One region of the Epilithonimonas pallida genome, then DNA from elsewhere that is predicted to be linked to it. Evidence: riboswitches for the same ligand, from Rfam matches in the RefSeq annotation. Region 1 holds a riboswitch; the other holds the start of a gene.
What was found. A riboswitch is a leader RNA that binds a small molecule or an ion and turns the genes downstream of it on or off. The one in region 1 is predicted to bind S-adenosylmethionine.
Positions count from the first base shown of each region.

Region 2: another riboswitch for S-adenosylmethionine. It lies ahead of QOL71_RS16690 (TonB-dependent receptor plug domain-containing protein); the one in region 1 lies ahead of QOL71_RS05880 (alpha/beta fold hydrolase).

Region 1 is NZ_FXUO01000002.1:586,548-592,676, forward strand. Features, by position in the region: gene QOL71_RS05865 (OsmC family protein) at 1-11, shown strand, start outside; gene QOL71_RS05870 (MGH1-like glycoside hydrolase domain-containing protein) at 56-2,662, opposite strand; gene QOL71_RS05875 (glucose 1-dehydrogenase) at 2,916-3,722, opposite strand; SAM riboswitch class I at 3,896-4,000, shown strand; gene QOL71_RS05880 (alpha/beta fold hydrolase) at 4,053-5,000, shown strand; gene QOL71_RS05885 (ACT domain-containing protein) at 5,000-6,129, shown strand, end outside.
Region 2 is NZ_FXUO01000011.1:13,295-19,423, forward strand. Features, by position in the region: gene QOL71_RS16665 (CoA transferase subunit B) at 1-386, shown strand, start outside; gene QOL71_RS16670 (DUF4197 domain-containing protein) at 452-1,246, opposite strand; gene QOL71_RS16675 (carbon-nitrogen hydrolase family protein) at 1,313-2,824, opposite strand; gene QOL71_RS16680 (SIR2 family NAD-dependent protein deacylase) at 2,964-3,656, opposite strand; gene QOL71_RS16685 (DUF72 domain-containing protein) at 3,658-4,392, opposite strand; SAM riboswitch class I at 4,542-4,644, shown strand; gene QOL71_RS16690 (TonB-dependent receptor plug domain-containing protein) at 4,760-6,129, shown strand, end outside.

The DNA of each region.
Region 1 (6,129 bases):
TTGTAGAATAATAAAATTTAAAAAACCTTATCAAAAATCTGATAAGGTTTTTAGTTTATCGACTAGAAAGCCTCGGCTGAATCAACTTCGCCACCGTAGAAGTCCATCCGGTTTGATGGGAAGCACCAACACCGCGACCATTATCACCGTGGAAATATTCGAAGAACATAATGTAATCTTTGAAATGCGGGTCATTATTAAATTTCTCCACACCACCATTGAAAGCACGATTTCCATTTTCATCTTTCAGAAAGATCTTACAAAGCCTGTTACTGATATCTTTTGAAACTTCATCCAGATTTTTGTACTCGCCGCTTCCTTTTGGATATTCGATTTTTAAGGAATCACCGAAAAAGAAATCAAAACGCTGTAAACTCTCAACAATCAGGAAATTGATCGGGAACCAAATCGGTCCGCGCCAATTGCTGTTTCCACCGAACATTCGGCTGTCGCTTTCCGCAGGTGTATAATAAACCACGTGTTCCTGTCCGTGAACAGTAAATCGGAAAGGGTTTTCCTCATAAACCTTGGACATCGCACGGATTCCGTAATCACTTAGAAATTCAGATTCATCAACCAGTCTTGTCAAAACTTTGGTCAATCTTGTTTTTCTGAGAATACTTAAAAGATGTTTGTTTCCTTCACCTTCAACATACCATTGGGAAACCAGTTTTGTCAGTTCTTGCTTATTTTTCAGAATCCATTCCATTCTTTTTTTGAATTCGGGAAGTTTTTCCAAGAGACTATGTTCCACAACTTCCACAGCAAACATCGGGATCAATCCAACAATGCTTCTCAGTTTCAGATTCACACTGTCTCCGTTGGAAAGCTGGAGTAAGTCGTAGAAAAATCCGTCCTCTTCGTTCCAAAGTCCTTGCTTGGCATCACCAATGTTTTCCATAGCTTCAGCGATATAAAGATAATGCTCAAAAAACTTAATGGCCATATCTTCATAAACCGGATTGTAGGTTGCCAGTTCCATTGCGATACGCATCATATTCAGGGCATACATCGCCATCCAACTGGTTCCATCGGCTTGTTCAAGATGTTCGCCGTCGCCCAATTCCATATTTCTATCGAACGCTCCGATATTATCCAGACCAAGGAATCCGCCTCCGAAAAGGTTATTTCCGTTGTAATCCTTCCGGTTAACCCACCAGGTGAAATTCAACAATAACTTCTGGAAAACTCTTTCCAGAAAAGCTAAATCCGGTTTTCCACTATTTTTTTCATCGATTTTAAAAACACGGAATGTTGCCCAGGCGTGAACCGGTGGATTCACATCATCAAAATTCCATTCATAGGCAGGTAATTGCCCATTCGGATGCATATACCATTCTTTGGTCAATGTAACCAATTGATTCTTTGCAAATTCCGAATCAATTACAGAAAAACTTACACAATGGAATGCCAAATCCCAGGTTGCATACCAGGGATATTCCCATTTATCGGGCATCGAGATGATGTCTTTGTTATGAAGATGTTCCCAGTCGCTGTTTCGTACGAAACCTTTTCGTTGGATCGGGAAATTAGGGTCGCCTTTCAGCCATTTTCCGATGTTGTAATGATAGAATTGTTTGTTCCAAAGCAAACCTGCAAAAGCCTGTCTTTGAACATTCTTCTCGTCTTCGTCATCGATGTCTTTTTGGATGTTGGCGTAAAATTCGTCGGCTTCTTGTTTTCGTCTCGAAACAATTTCATCAAAATCCCAGAACGCATCCTCCATAATATGGGGCGACAATCGGAATTCGAAAACCTTATTGCTGTTCGCTTCTATGATTTCTTCACAATGAAGAGATGCTTTTGTTCCAGTTTTGGACGGATTAACTGTATCAAGCCCTTTCGTTATATATTGATTAATTCCATCCTTGAAAAAACCTTCTGTTTTCGGAAGATTGAATAACCTTGCGCGATTCGTTTCATTTTCACAAAACAACGCATCCACATTTCTGTTTCTGGAATATAATTTCTTTATACTAAGACTATTATGATGAACATCTATTTCGCCTTGTTTAGAAAAACCGAGTTGCCCTTTGTAATCATTATAACCCCACATCCAGTTATTTCTGTACCAGACTGTTGGCAAAACCACGATTGGCGCAGATTTATTACTTCTGTTATGGACATCGACCCTTATTAAAAAATCGTCTTCGCCGGCTTTTGCATATTCAATAAAGATGTCAAAATATTCATCATTGTCGAAGATTCCTGTGTCAATGATTTCATATTCCGGGTCTTTGTTGGAGCGTTGTGCATTTGTATTGATGAGGTCATCGTACGGAAACGCATTGATGGGGTATTTGTAAACCATCTTCATATAGCTATGAGAAGGCGTGTTATCGAGATAATAAAAGATTTCCTTGATATCTTCACCGTGATTTCCCTGATAATTGCTCAATCCGAAAAAACGTTCCTTGACTCTGCAATCATTTTTATTCCAAAAAGAAAGCGCAAAGCACAATTGCTGTTTCTCATCAGAGATTCCTGCGATGCCTTCCTCAGCCCATCGGTAGGTCCAGGCTTCCGCTGTATCATGACCGGTAAATCCCCAAGCATCGCCGTTGGTACTGTAATCTTCGCGTACATTTCCCCATTGGCGGTGGCTCACGTAAGGTCCCCACTTTTTCCAATTCGGATTTTTTAATTTTTCTTCTTCATTCATTTTTCTAATTATTTTTTGACAATAATTATTCTTTTTATTAGGAGCAACACGGTTGTATCTTTGCTAGAACATCCCAACCCGCTCTCCACTATATCTTTTTTGTTTTTTTACAACATTTGTCATTCTGAGCTTATCGAAGAATCTAAAAAAAAACAAAAAAGGATGCCGTTCCCATCGGGGCTATGTTGAAGATTCTCACTTCTTTCAACGAATTAAAAACCATTAATAATTTATATTCATCATTAACAATTAATTATCCGTTATCCGCAAAACTTTCCAGCGTTGTCATTCCGCCATCCACATAGATACTCGCACCGGTAATATAATCCGAATAATCACTTGCCAAAAATACGGCTAAATTCCCAATATCTTCCGGTTGCCCGATTCTGTCATACGGAATCAGCGTCATTAGTGCATCAAGAGATTTTTCATTATCCCAAGCCGATTTGTTGATTGGTGTTTGGATAGCACCGGGACAAATATTATTCACACGGATTTTTTGTTTCCCATATTCCTGTGCCAGCGTTTGCATCAGCATTCTAAGCGCTCCTTTGCTGGAAGCATAATTAGCGTGTCCGGCCCAAGGGATTGTTTCGTGAACACTGCTGATGTTGATGATTTTTCCCAATGCTTTGGATTTATCGGTCATTCCGCGTTTTAAGAATTCTTTAATCGCTTCCCGCGAACAAAGAAATTGTCCTGTAAGATTTACATCAATCACTTTTTGCCATTGTTCCAGAGTCATATCAACAAAGGCTGCGTCTTGCTGTAAACCGGCATTATTAATGAGAATATCAACGGTTCCGTATTGATTAATAGTCGTTTGAAACATCGCCAAAACTTGGTCTTCCTTACTCACATCACATTGAATAATCAATCCTTCGCCACCGTTTTCCTCAATGGTTTTCAGGGTATCTTCAGCTTCCGGACGAGAATGTTCCGATGAATGATTCACGATAACAATGGCCCCGGATTTTGCCAGACTGATAGCGATTCCTTTTCCTATTCCGCTGCTGGAACCTGTAACAATAGCAACTTGTTTATTAAGATTAATGTTCATTGTTTATTTTTTTGGTGAAGTTGGTTAAGCAAATATTGTACACAATTGCTGTTATAAATTTCTTAAATTGGATTGTTAATAAAAAATTTATACTGACTTTTTTCAGTTTATTTGGAAAAATAACAATTTCTTATCTATCTTTGCGCCCAGATTTGTTCATTCACATATTGAAAATGTTATCGAGAAAGGTGGAGAGATTAGACTCTGTGAAACCTTGGCAACCCTTCGGGAACGAAGAAGGTGCTAAATTCTATCTGCAATGGCAGAAAAGATAACCTAGACATTTATTCTACATTTCCTGTAGCATTTTCAATTTTTTACAAGACAAAATTGGAAAAAAAGCTACAACATATCAACATTCAACACTTCGAAACTCAGAACGGAAAAGTTCTCGATATCCCGTTAAGCTATCAGCTTTTCGGAAAAGAACTGTATTCGGCTCCCGTTGTTTTGATCAATCACGCTTTGACAGGAAACTCTGATGTTGCCGGCGAAAATGGTTGGTGGAAATCTTTGGTTGGAGAAGGAAAATTAATTGATACAAACCGATTCACAGTAATTTGTTTCAATATTCCAGGCAATGGTTTTGACGGATTTTTCATTGATAATTATGAAGATTTCACAGTTCAGGATATTGCATCGGTTTTTCTGCAAGGATTGCAAAAACTTAAAGTCAAAAACTTATTCGCTTTGGTTGGAGGCTCAATTGGAGGCTCAATCGGTTGGGAAATGCTGGCTTTAGACAATAATTTAGTCGAAAAATTCATCCCGGTTGCGACAGATTTCAAAACGTCGGATTGGTTGCATTCTCAATGTCTGGTTCAGAAATTCTTGTTAGAATCAGAAGATAAGCCTCTTGAAAAAGCCAGAGTTCACGCCATGTTATGCTACAGAACACCGGAATCACTTAACTCAAGATTCAACCGGGAAATCGATTCCGAAAAGAAAATTCTGAAATCTCACGACTGGCTCAATTTTCACGGAAAACGATTAAACGAAAGGTTTAGTTTAAAGGCTTACAAACTCGTTAATCATCTTCTGATGAACATTAATGGAAAGCAAAATGAATTGGAAAATATCAATGCAGAGATCCATTTAGTAGCAGTAGATTCGGACCTTTTTTATCCCGCTTTTGAAATTAAGAATACTTACGATTTTTTACTAAATAAAAACAGAAATGTTCAGTATCACGAAATAAAATCTATTCACGGACACGACGCTTTCCTGATGGAATACCAACAACTGAACACAATTTTAAAACCTATTTTTTTGAACTGATGACAGACAAGAACGCAATTAATATTTATAGAAACAAAGCTTTAGTGAATTTCGAAGGAAAAGATTTCCTTGGACAAATCGGCGTGGATTCACGTATTTTTAATGCTTTGAATGGAGGCGGAATCAGCGTTGGTGTAATTTCCCAGCAAGCGATTGAAAACGGAATTTCTGTCTTGGTCGATGAAGATGATGCGCAGGATGCAGTGGATGTTTTGAAAAAAGAATTTGAAAAAGAAAAAGCCGAAGGTCACGTTAGCAATATTTATAGTATTGAAAATCTTAGTGTGATCGGATTTGTTTCGGATAATTATAACAAGATTTTATCAGAGCTTCAGAGAAATAAAATTTTCCCTTTGTTGTTGAGTCAAATCGCTTCTGCCGGAAGAGTCAACATTGTAGTAACCGGAAATCAGACCGAAATCACAAAAAATATCATCGAAACCGAAATCTACGGAAAACCGAAAACCGTTCATCTTGCGTTAATTGGTCACGGTAATGTTGGCGGAACTTTGGTTGAGCAGATTCTGGATTCAGCTTATGATATTCTGAATCGTAAAAGAGTGGATTTGAAAATCGTTGCAATTGCCAATTCCAGGAAAGTAGCTTTCAACAAAGCAGGTTTCGGAAGCGATTGGAGACAGAAAATTAAATATTCTCAAACAGAATCCAGTGTCCAGTCTTTGGTAGATTTTGTAAATGAACATCATTTGGAAAATTTGGTGATGGTAGATAATACAGCGAGTAAGGATTTTGTGAAAAGTTATCCGGTTTTTGTGGAGAATGGATTTGATGTCGTGGGTTCCAACAAAATCTATAACACACTACCCATCTCAGAATATCGAAATTTCAGGAAATTATTAGAAAAAAATAAAAAGAAATACCTCTATGAAACCAATGTTGGTGCTGGTTTACCTCTAATTGATACAATTAAATTATTGCATCTTTCAGGAGAAAATATCACGAGAATCAAAGGTGTTTTTTCCGGAACATTAAGTTATGTTTTCAATAATTTTTCGCTTCGTAACGATAAATTCTCAACCATTATCAACGAAGCTCTGGAAAAAGGTTTTACCGAACCGGACCCACGCGAAGATTTATCTGGAAATGATGTCGCAAGAAAATTGTTGAT
Region 2 (6,129 bases), on a different contig from region 1:
TGATTAGAAGTCAAAAAGTGGATTTGACAATTTTGGGCGCAATGGAAGTTTCTGAGAACGGTGATATTGCCAATTGGAAAATCCCTGGTAAAATGGTCAAAGGAATGGGCGGCGCAATGGATTTGGTAGCTTCGGCAGAAAATATCATTGTGGCAATGATGCACGTGAACAAAGCCGGAGAATCGAAAATTCTAAAAAAATGTACGCTTCCATTAACAGGTGTCAATTGTGTCAAAAAAGTAGTGACAGAGTTAGCGGTTATGGAAGTTACGGATAAAGGTTTCAAGCTTCTGGAAAGAGCACCAGGAATTTCTGTTGAAGATATTGTGAAAGCCACAGAAGCGAATTTGATTATTGAAGGCGAAATTCCGGAGATGCAATTCTAATTCTAACCACAAAAGTCACAAAAGAATTACTATATCTTTTGTGACTTTTGTGGTTTATAAAATATTTACTTCTTTACTGCTCCAAAAACTTTCTCCAAAAGCGAAGTCGTCCTGAGCGCCGAATTATTTCTGATTCCTGTTTCTTTTTCTGCCACCATTTTGAAAACACCATTGATGGTTTCTGTAGTTACATATTCATTCAGGTCAGTAGTGACGGCTTGACCTGTCAATAGATTATATTTCGAAATCAAATTTTTCCAAACCGTGTCTGCGCCTACTTTTCCAAGCGAAGCTTTGACTTTTGGCTGGAATGCTGTGAACAGCTGGCTTTGAGTTTTTGTCTGCAAATAATTGGTAGCAGCCGTATTGTTGCCGAGAAGAATATTTTTTGCATCCGTAATCGTCATTGAAGTTATGGCATTGGCAAAAATCGGAGTAGCTTCTGTAACGGCATCTTCCGCAGCTCTGTTCAATAACTTGATACCTTGATCGGCCAGACTTCCCATTCCCAGGCTTCTAAGTGTAGTATCGATTTTTCTTAGTTTTTCCGGCATCAGGATTTTCACCAGGTCATTTTTGTAAAAGCCGTCCGTAACGCCTAGTTTTTTGACACCTTCAGTGACACCAATATTCAAGGCTTGCTTCAAGCCTGACGAAATTTCGGTCTGAGTCAGATTACCAAGATTGATATTGGAATTCGATGTAGTTGTTGTATTGGTTGAGCTGGAATTCGTAGGCTTTGTTTTTGTAAGATCTACGCCGGTTTTCTCTTTGATGATGCTGTTGAGAACATCACCAATCTGGGCTTGAGTAAATGTTGAAAGCAATAATCCCGCAATAATTAAATAATTCTTTTTCATTAGGTTTTGTTATATCAAATTAGATGAGCGAATTGAATTGATGTTAAATACTTATTTAAAATTTAATTAATTCTGATTCCTCAAAATTACGTCATAGAGATCCTGCCTTCTGTCGGACATTGTTTTCACCGATCCGTTGTGATGTAGTTCTTTCAAAAGGTTGAGATCCACATCCACAATCAGGGTCATCTCGGTGTTCGGTGTTGCTTCACCTTTTATAGCGTTGGAAGGGAACGCAAAATCCGAAGGCGTGAAAACCGCTGCTTGCCCAAACTGGATATCCATATTGTTAACACCGGGCAGATTGCCGACACAGCCTGCAATGGCAACGTAACATTCGTTTTCAATAGCTCTTGCAGAGGCGCAGTTACGGACGCGCATGTAAGCATTTTGGGTATCCGTGAGATAAGGGACGAATAATATTTTCATTCCCTGATCTGCCAGCAGTCTTGGAAGTTCCGGAAATTCTACATCGTAGCAAATAACTATTCCGATTTTTCCGCAATCCGTATCGAAAACTTTGATTTCATTGCCGCCGGTCATACCGTAATATTTGCGTTCGTTTGGTGTGATATGAACTTTCCGGTACTCGTCAATTTTTCCGTCTCTGTGAAGCAGATAGCTGACGTTATATAACTTTTCTTCTTCCAGGATCGGCATACTTCCGGAAATGATATTCACATTATAACTGACGGCAAATTCTGAAATTTTTTCCTTGATTTCTTCCGTTAATTCCGACAGTTTCTCCATCGATTCGCGTTCATTCATATGATTGAAAGGTGCCAGTAAGGGCGTGTTGAACAACTCCGGAAACAGACAGAAATCCGACTGATAACCCGCAACGGCGTCCACGAAAAATTCAACTTGCTTATAGAAATCTTCCAGATTTTTCAAAGACCGCATCTGCCACTGAATTAATCCCAAGCGAATAACACTGTCCTGCATCGTGTTCTTCTTTGCAGTGTAATAGATATTATTCCATTGTAAAAGGACTGCATATTCTTCCGACTCAGAATCGCCTTTCAGATAACCTTTCAGGATTTTGACCGGCGAAAAATTATTCCCGATCTGGAAACTCAGAACCGGATCATAGATTTCCTTATTCCTGACTTTGGTTATATATTGTCTTGGTGATAATTCTTTGCTGTAAAGATGGTAATTCGGGATTCTTCCGCCAATGATGATGGATTTGAGATTAAGGATTTCGCACAATTCTTTTCTGGCATCATACAATCGTCGTCCTAATCTTAACGCACGGAATTCCGGGTCGACAAAAACTTCGATTCCGTAAAGAACATTCGCGTTGTTGCTGTGGGTATTAAATGTTTCATTGCCGGTGATCTCGTTATAAGTATGCTGGTCTCCGAACAGTTCGTATTGAACAATGATTGATAATGCCGCTGCGGCTAATTTTCCGTCCACTAAAATACAGATCTGACCTTCTGCGAAAATTGAAGTCAGCTTCTGGATGTTACGCTTGCTCCAGACATTGTCATCAATCTCCGGATAGGCTTTCTGCATTGCTTCTGTCAATTCGTCGTAATCGTCAATGCTTAATTTTCTGATTTCTATCTGCATTACCTATATTTTTTTATTGATTAACCACAAAAGTTACAAAAGAAGAATTTTAAATTATTAAGTTAATTAAAATAAACTTTTAGTAAGTTATTTTTCTTTAAGGATTTATCTTATCAAAAGAATTGTGTCTTTTGTAGTTTTATGTATATTTTTTGATTAATATTTCTTTCAGTTGTTTCATGCCTTCCGTTGCAGAGGATTTAATATAATTCTCATTTTTTGTAAAAGAGTTGGGGTTTTCAAGATTGGGATCGATGACAAAAATCTCGCAATGCCGCGGCGCATATCTAATAACCGAAGCGGCCGGGTAAACTTGCATAGATGTTCCTATAACCAAAAATAAATCCGCTTCTGAAGCGATTTTAATTGCATTGTCCATTTCCGGAACCATTTCTCCAAACCAGACGATATGTGGACGAAGTTGCGAGCCATCGGAATGTAAATTACCAATAATTATGTCTTCTTCCCAATCCAGGATTTCATTTTCATCCGAAGAAGATCTTGCTTTTCTGAGTTCACCATGAAGATGTATGATCTTTGTAGAGCCGCCGCGTTCGTGCAAGTCATCTACATTTTGTGTGATGATATGAACGTCAAAATGGTTTTCCAGTTCGGCTAAAATTTTGTGTGCTTCGTTGGGTTCTACTTCTTTCAATTGTCTTCGCCTGGCATTATAAAAATCCAGTACCAACTTAGGATTTCTTGCAAAGCCTTCGGGTGATGCAACATCTTCGATGCGATAATTTTCCCAAAGTCCGTTGTAATCTCTGAAGGTTTTAATCCCACTTTCGGCAGAAATTCCCGCTCCTGATAACACCACTAATTTTTTCAACTTATTCAAGAATTTTCTTTAAATATAATGAATTTTCTATTGCAGAAGTTCCCCAGGTGTTATTAAAATAGATGTAAAACTCTTGATTGGTATTACTGATTTCTTGTGCGAGATTATCAAGAAATTCTTCCGAATAAGGCGATTTGTATAGTGTCGGTTTTCCATGCAGACGATAATATCCGATTTTGGAATTTGTAATAATCACATCTTCAGGGATTTTTCCGGGAAAACTAACGCCGCAAAAAATCCATTGATATTTCTTGAATAAATTGAAAATTTCATCATTCCACCAGGATTGATGTCTGAACTCAACTGCAACTAGAAACTCGCCAGGTAAAGTTTTATTGAGCCAGTTGATGTTGTTTTCTGTGCAATGAAAAGATGATGGAAATTGAATCAGAAATCCGGCTAATTTGTGTCCCATATTTTCATCAATCAGTTTACAAAAATCTGAACATTCATCTTTTTTACTTTCCGAATAACCGAAATGGGAAATAGCTTTGGGGATTTTAATAAAGAATTTAAAATCATCTGGCGTTTCATCATTCCATTTTTTAAGTGTTTTTGCTGTTGGCTTTCTGTAAAATGTACTGTTGATTTCTACCGTATTATATGTTTTGGAATATAATTTCAGAAAATCTTTATTCTGAGAATCTTCAGGGTATAGTGAGCCTTTCCAATCTGTATTATAGAATCCGGAGCAACCAATATGATATTTCTGTTTAGAACTTTTCATGAAAATTTAAAAATAATTTTTGTGCCAAATAGCAGTTTATCAATACTTTTTTGAGTCATAAAAATCGAATATGATATTTATCATACCAAAATAGTATGATATAATGATTTTAGTTAATACTTTTGCCTCGTGATAATGAATTGCTGTCATACTTATTAAGAAAGACCGAGGGAACTGGCCCATTGAAGTCTTGACAACCTGCCGATTTGGTAAGGTGTTACATTCAGCCTTTGAAAAAAGGAAAGATAAGTTGAAAATGTTAATTACGGTTGTGATGCCGTCTCAATATAACTTCTTTCAGACTTGTCTGGGAGAAGTTTTCTTTTTTATATAAAACGTAAAATTTAAAGATATGATTCAAAAAACTATGAACAGATCCGGAAGAAAAGCTGTGTTGTCTACTGCAGTTGTTTTCTTTTCAGGAATTTATTTAACTCAGGCTCAGGAAACAAAGCCTGTGAAAGATTCTACTTCTGATAAACAAATTGAAGAAGTGGTTTTAGTTGGTTCCAGAAGCGGTGGACGTTCCAAAGCGGACAGCCCGGTTCCTGTGGATGTTTTCAACCTGAAAGATATTCAACAATCTTTGCCTCAAACTAATATTAATCAGATCCTTAATACGATTGCACCATCATTTACATCAACCATACAAACCAATGCAGACGGTTCTGACCATCTTGATCCTGCTCAGTTAAGAGGTTTGGGTCCAGACCAGACTCTGGTTTTGGTGAATGGAAAAAGAAGACACACCTCAGCACTTGTCAATGTGAACGGGACGCCGGGAAGAGGAACAGTGGGAACGGATCTTAATGCCATTCCGGCTTTTGCTTTGAGCAGAATTGAAGTTTTGAGAGATGGCGCTTCGGCTCAGTATGGTTCTGATGCCATTGCCGGAGTTATGAACCTGCAATTGAAAAGAGATACAGGAAAACTGACAGGCCAACTGAATTATGGAGGTTATCTCACGCCTGCAGCCAATGACCACACGGGAAATTATGATGGACAGCAATTTCAATTAGATTTGAATTATGGAAACAAAATTGGAAAAAGAGGAGGTTTTTATAATATTACGTGGTCTTCGCAGTTTCGTGATCCGACCAGAAGAGCCGGAACAGAAAGCGCTCCAATATATAATGCTTATAATGCCATCGAAAAAAGAGCTGCGGAAAATGGCGTGAATCTTTCTTCTTATTTCAATAACATCAATAATCTGAAAGGAACGGCTGGTGAACAGGATTTCGTCAATCTGATCCATCAATATGCGCAAGGTATTAGTTATTTTAATTCGATTTCTCCAAATCTTCAGTCTAACATCCAGTCTGCAAATAGCATAACGGCTTTGCAAAATGTTCTTAAAACATCAGCATTTACGACAGATCAGTTAAACTATTTAACAGATCAGGAGTTGGCATACAGAGGTCAAACCAGAAAAGATTTTAACCAACAGGTTGGGCAATCGAAACTGAACAATCATCAGCTGTTTGCAAATATAGAAGTACCGTTAAATGACGATTGGAAAGTCTACACTTTCGGTGGTTATTCCATTAGAGATGGTGCGTCAGGTGGATTTTACAGGAGACCGACACAGGCAAGAACGTTTACCGGATTGTATATCGATGGTTATTTGCCGGAGATTCATACCAAGATTCAGGATGTATCTTTGTCTGCCGGAATCAAAGGAAAATGGAACGGCTGGAATGTGGACTTCAGTAACACCTTCGGGCAGAACAGTTTTGA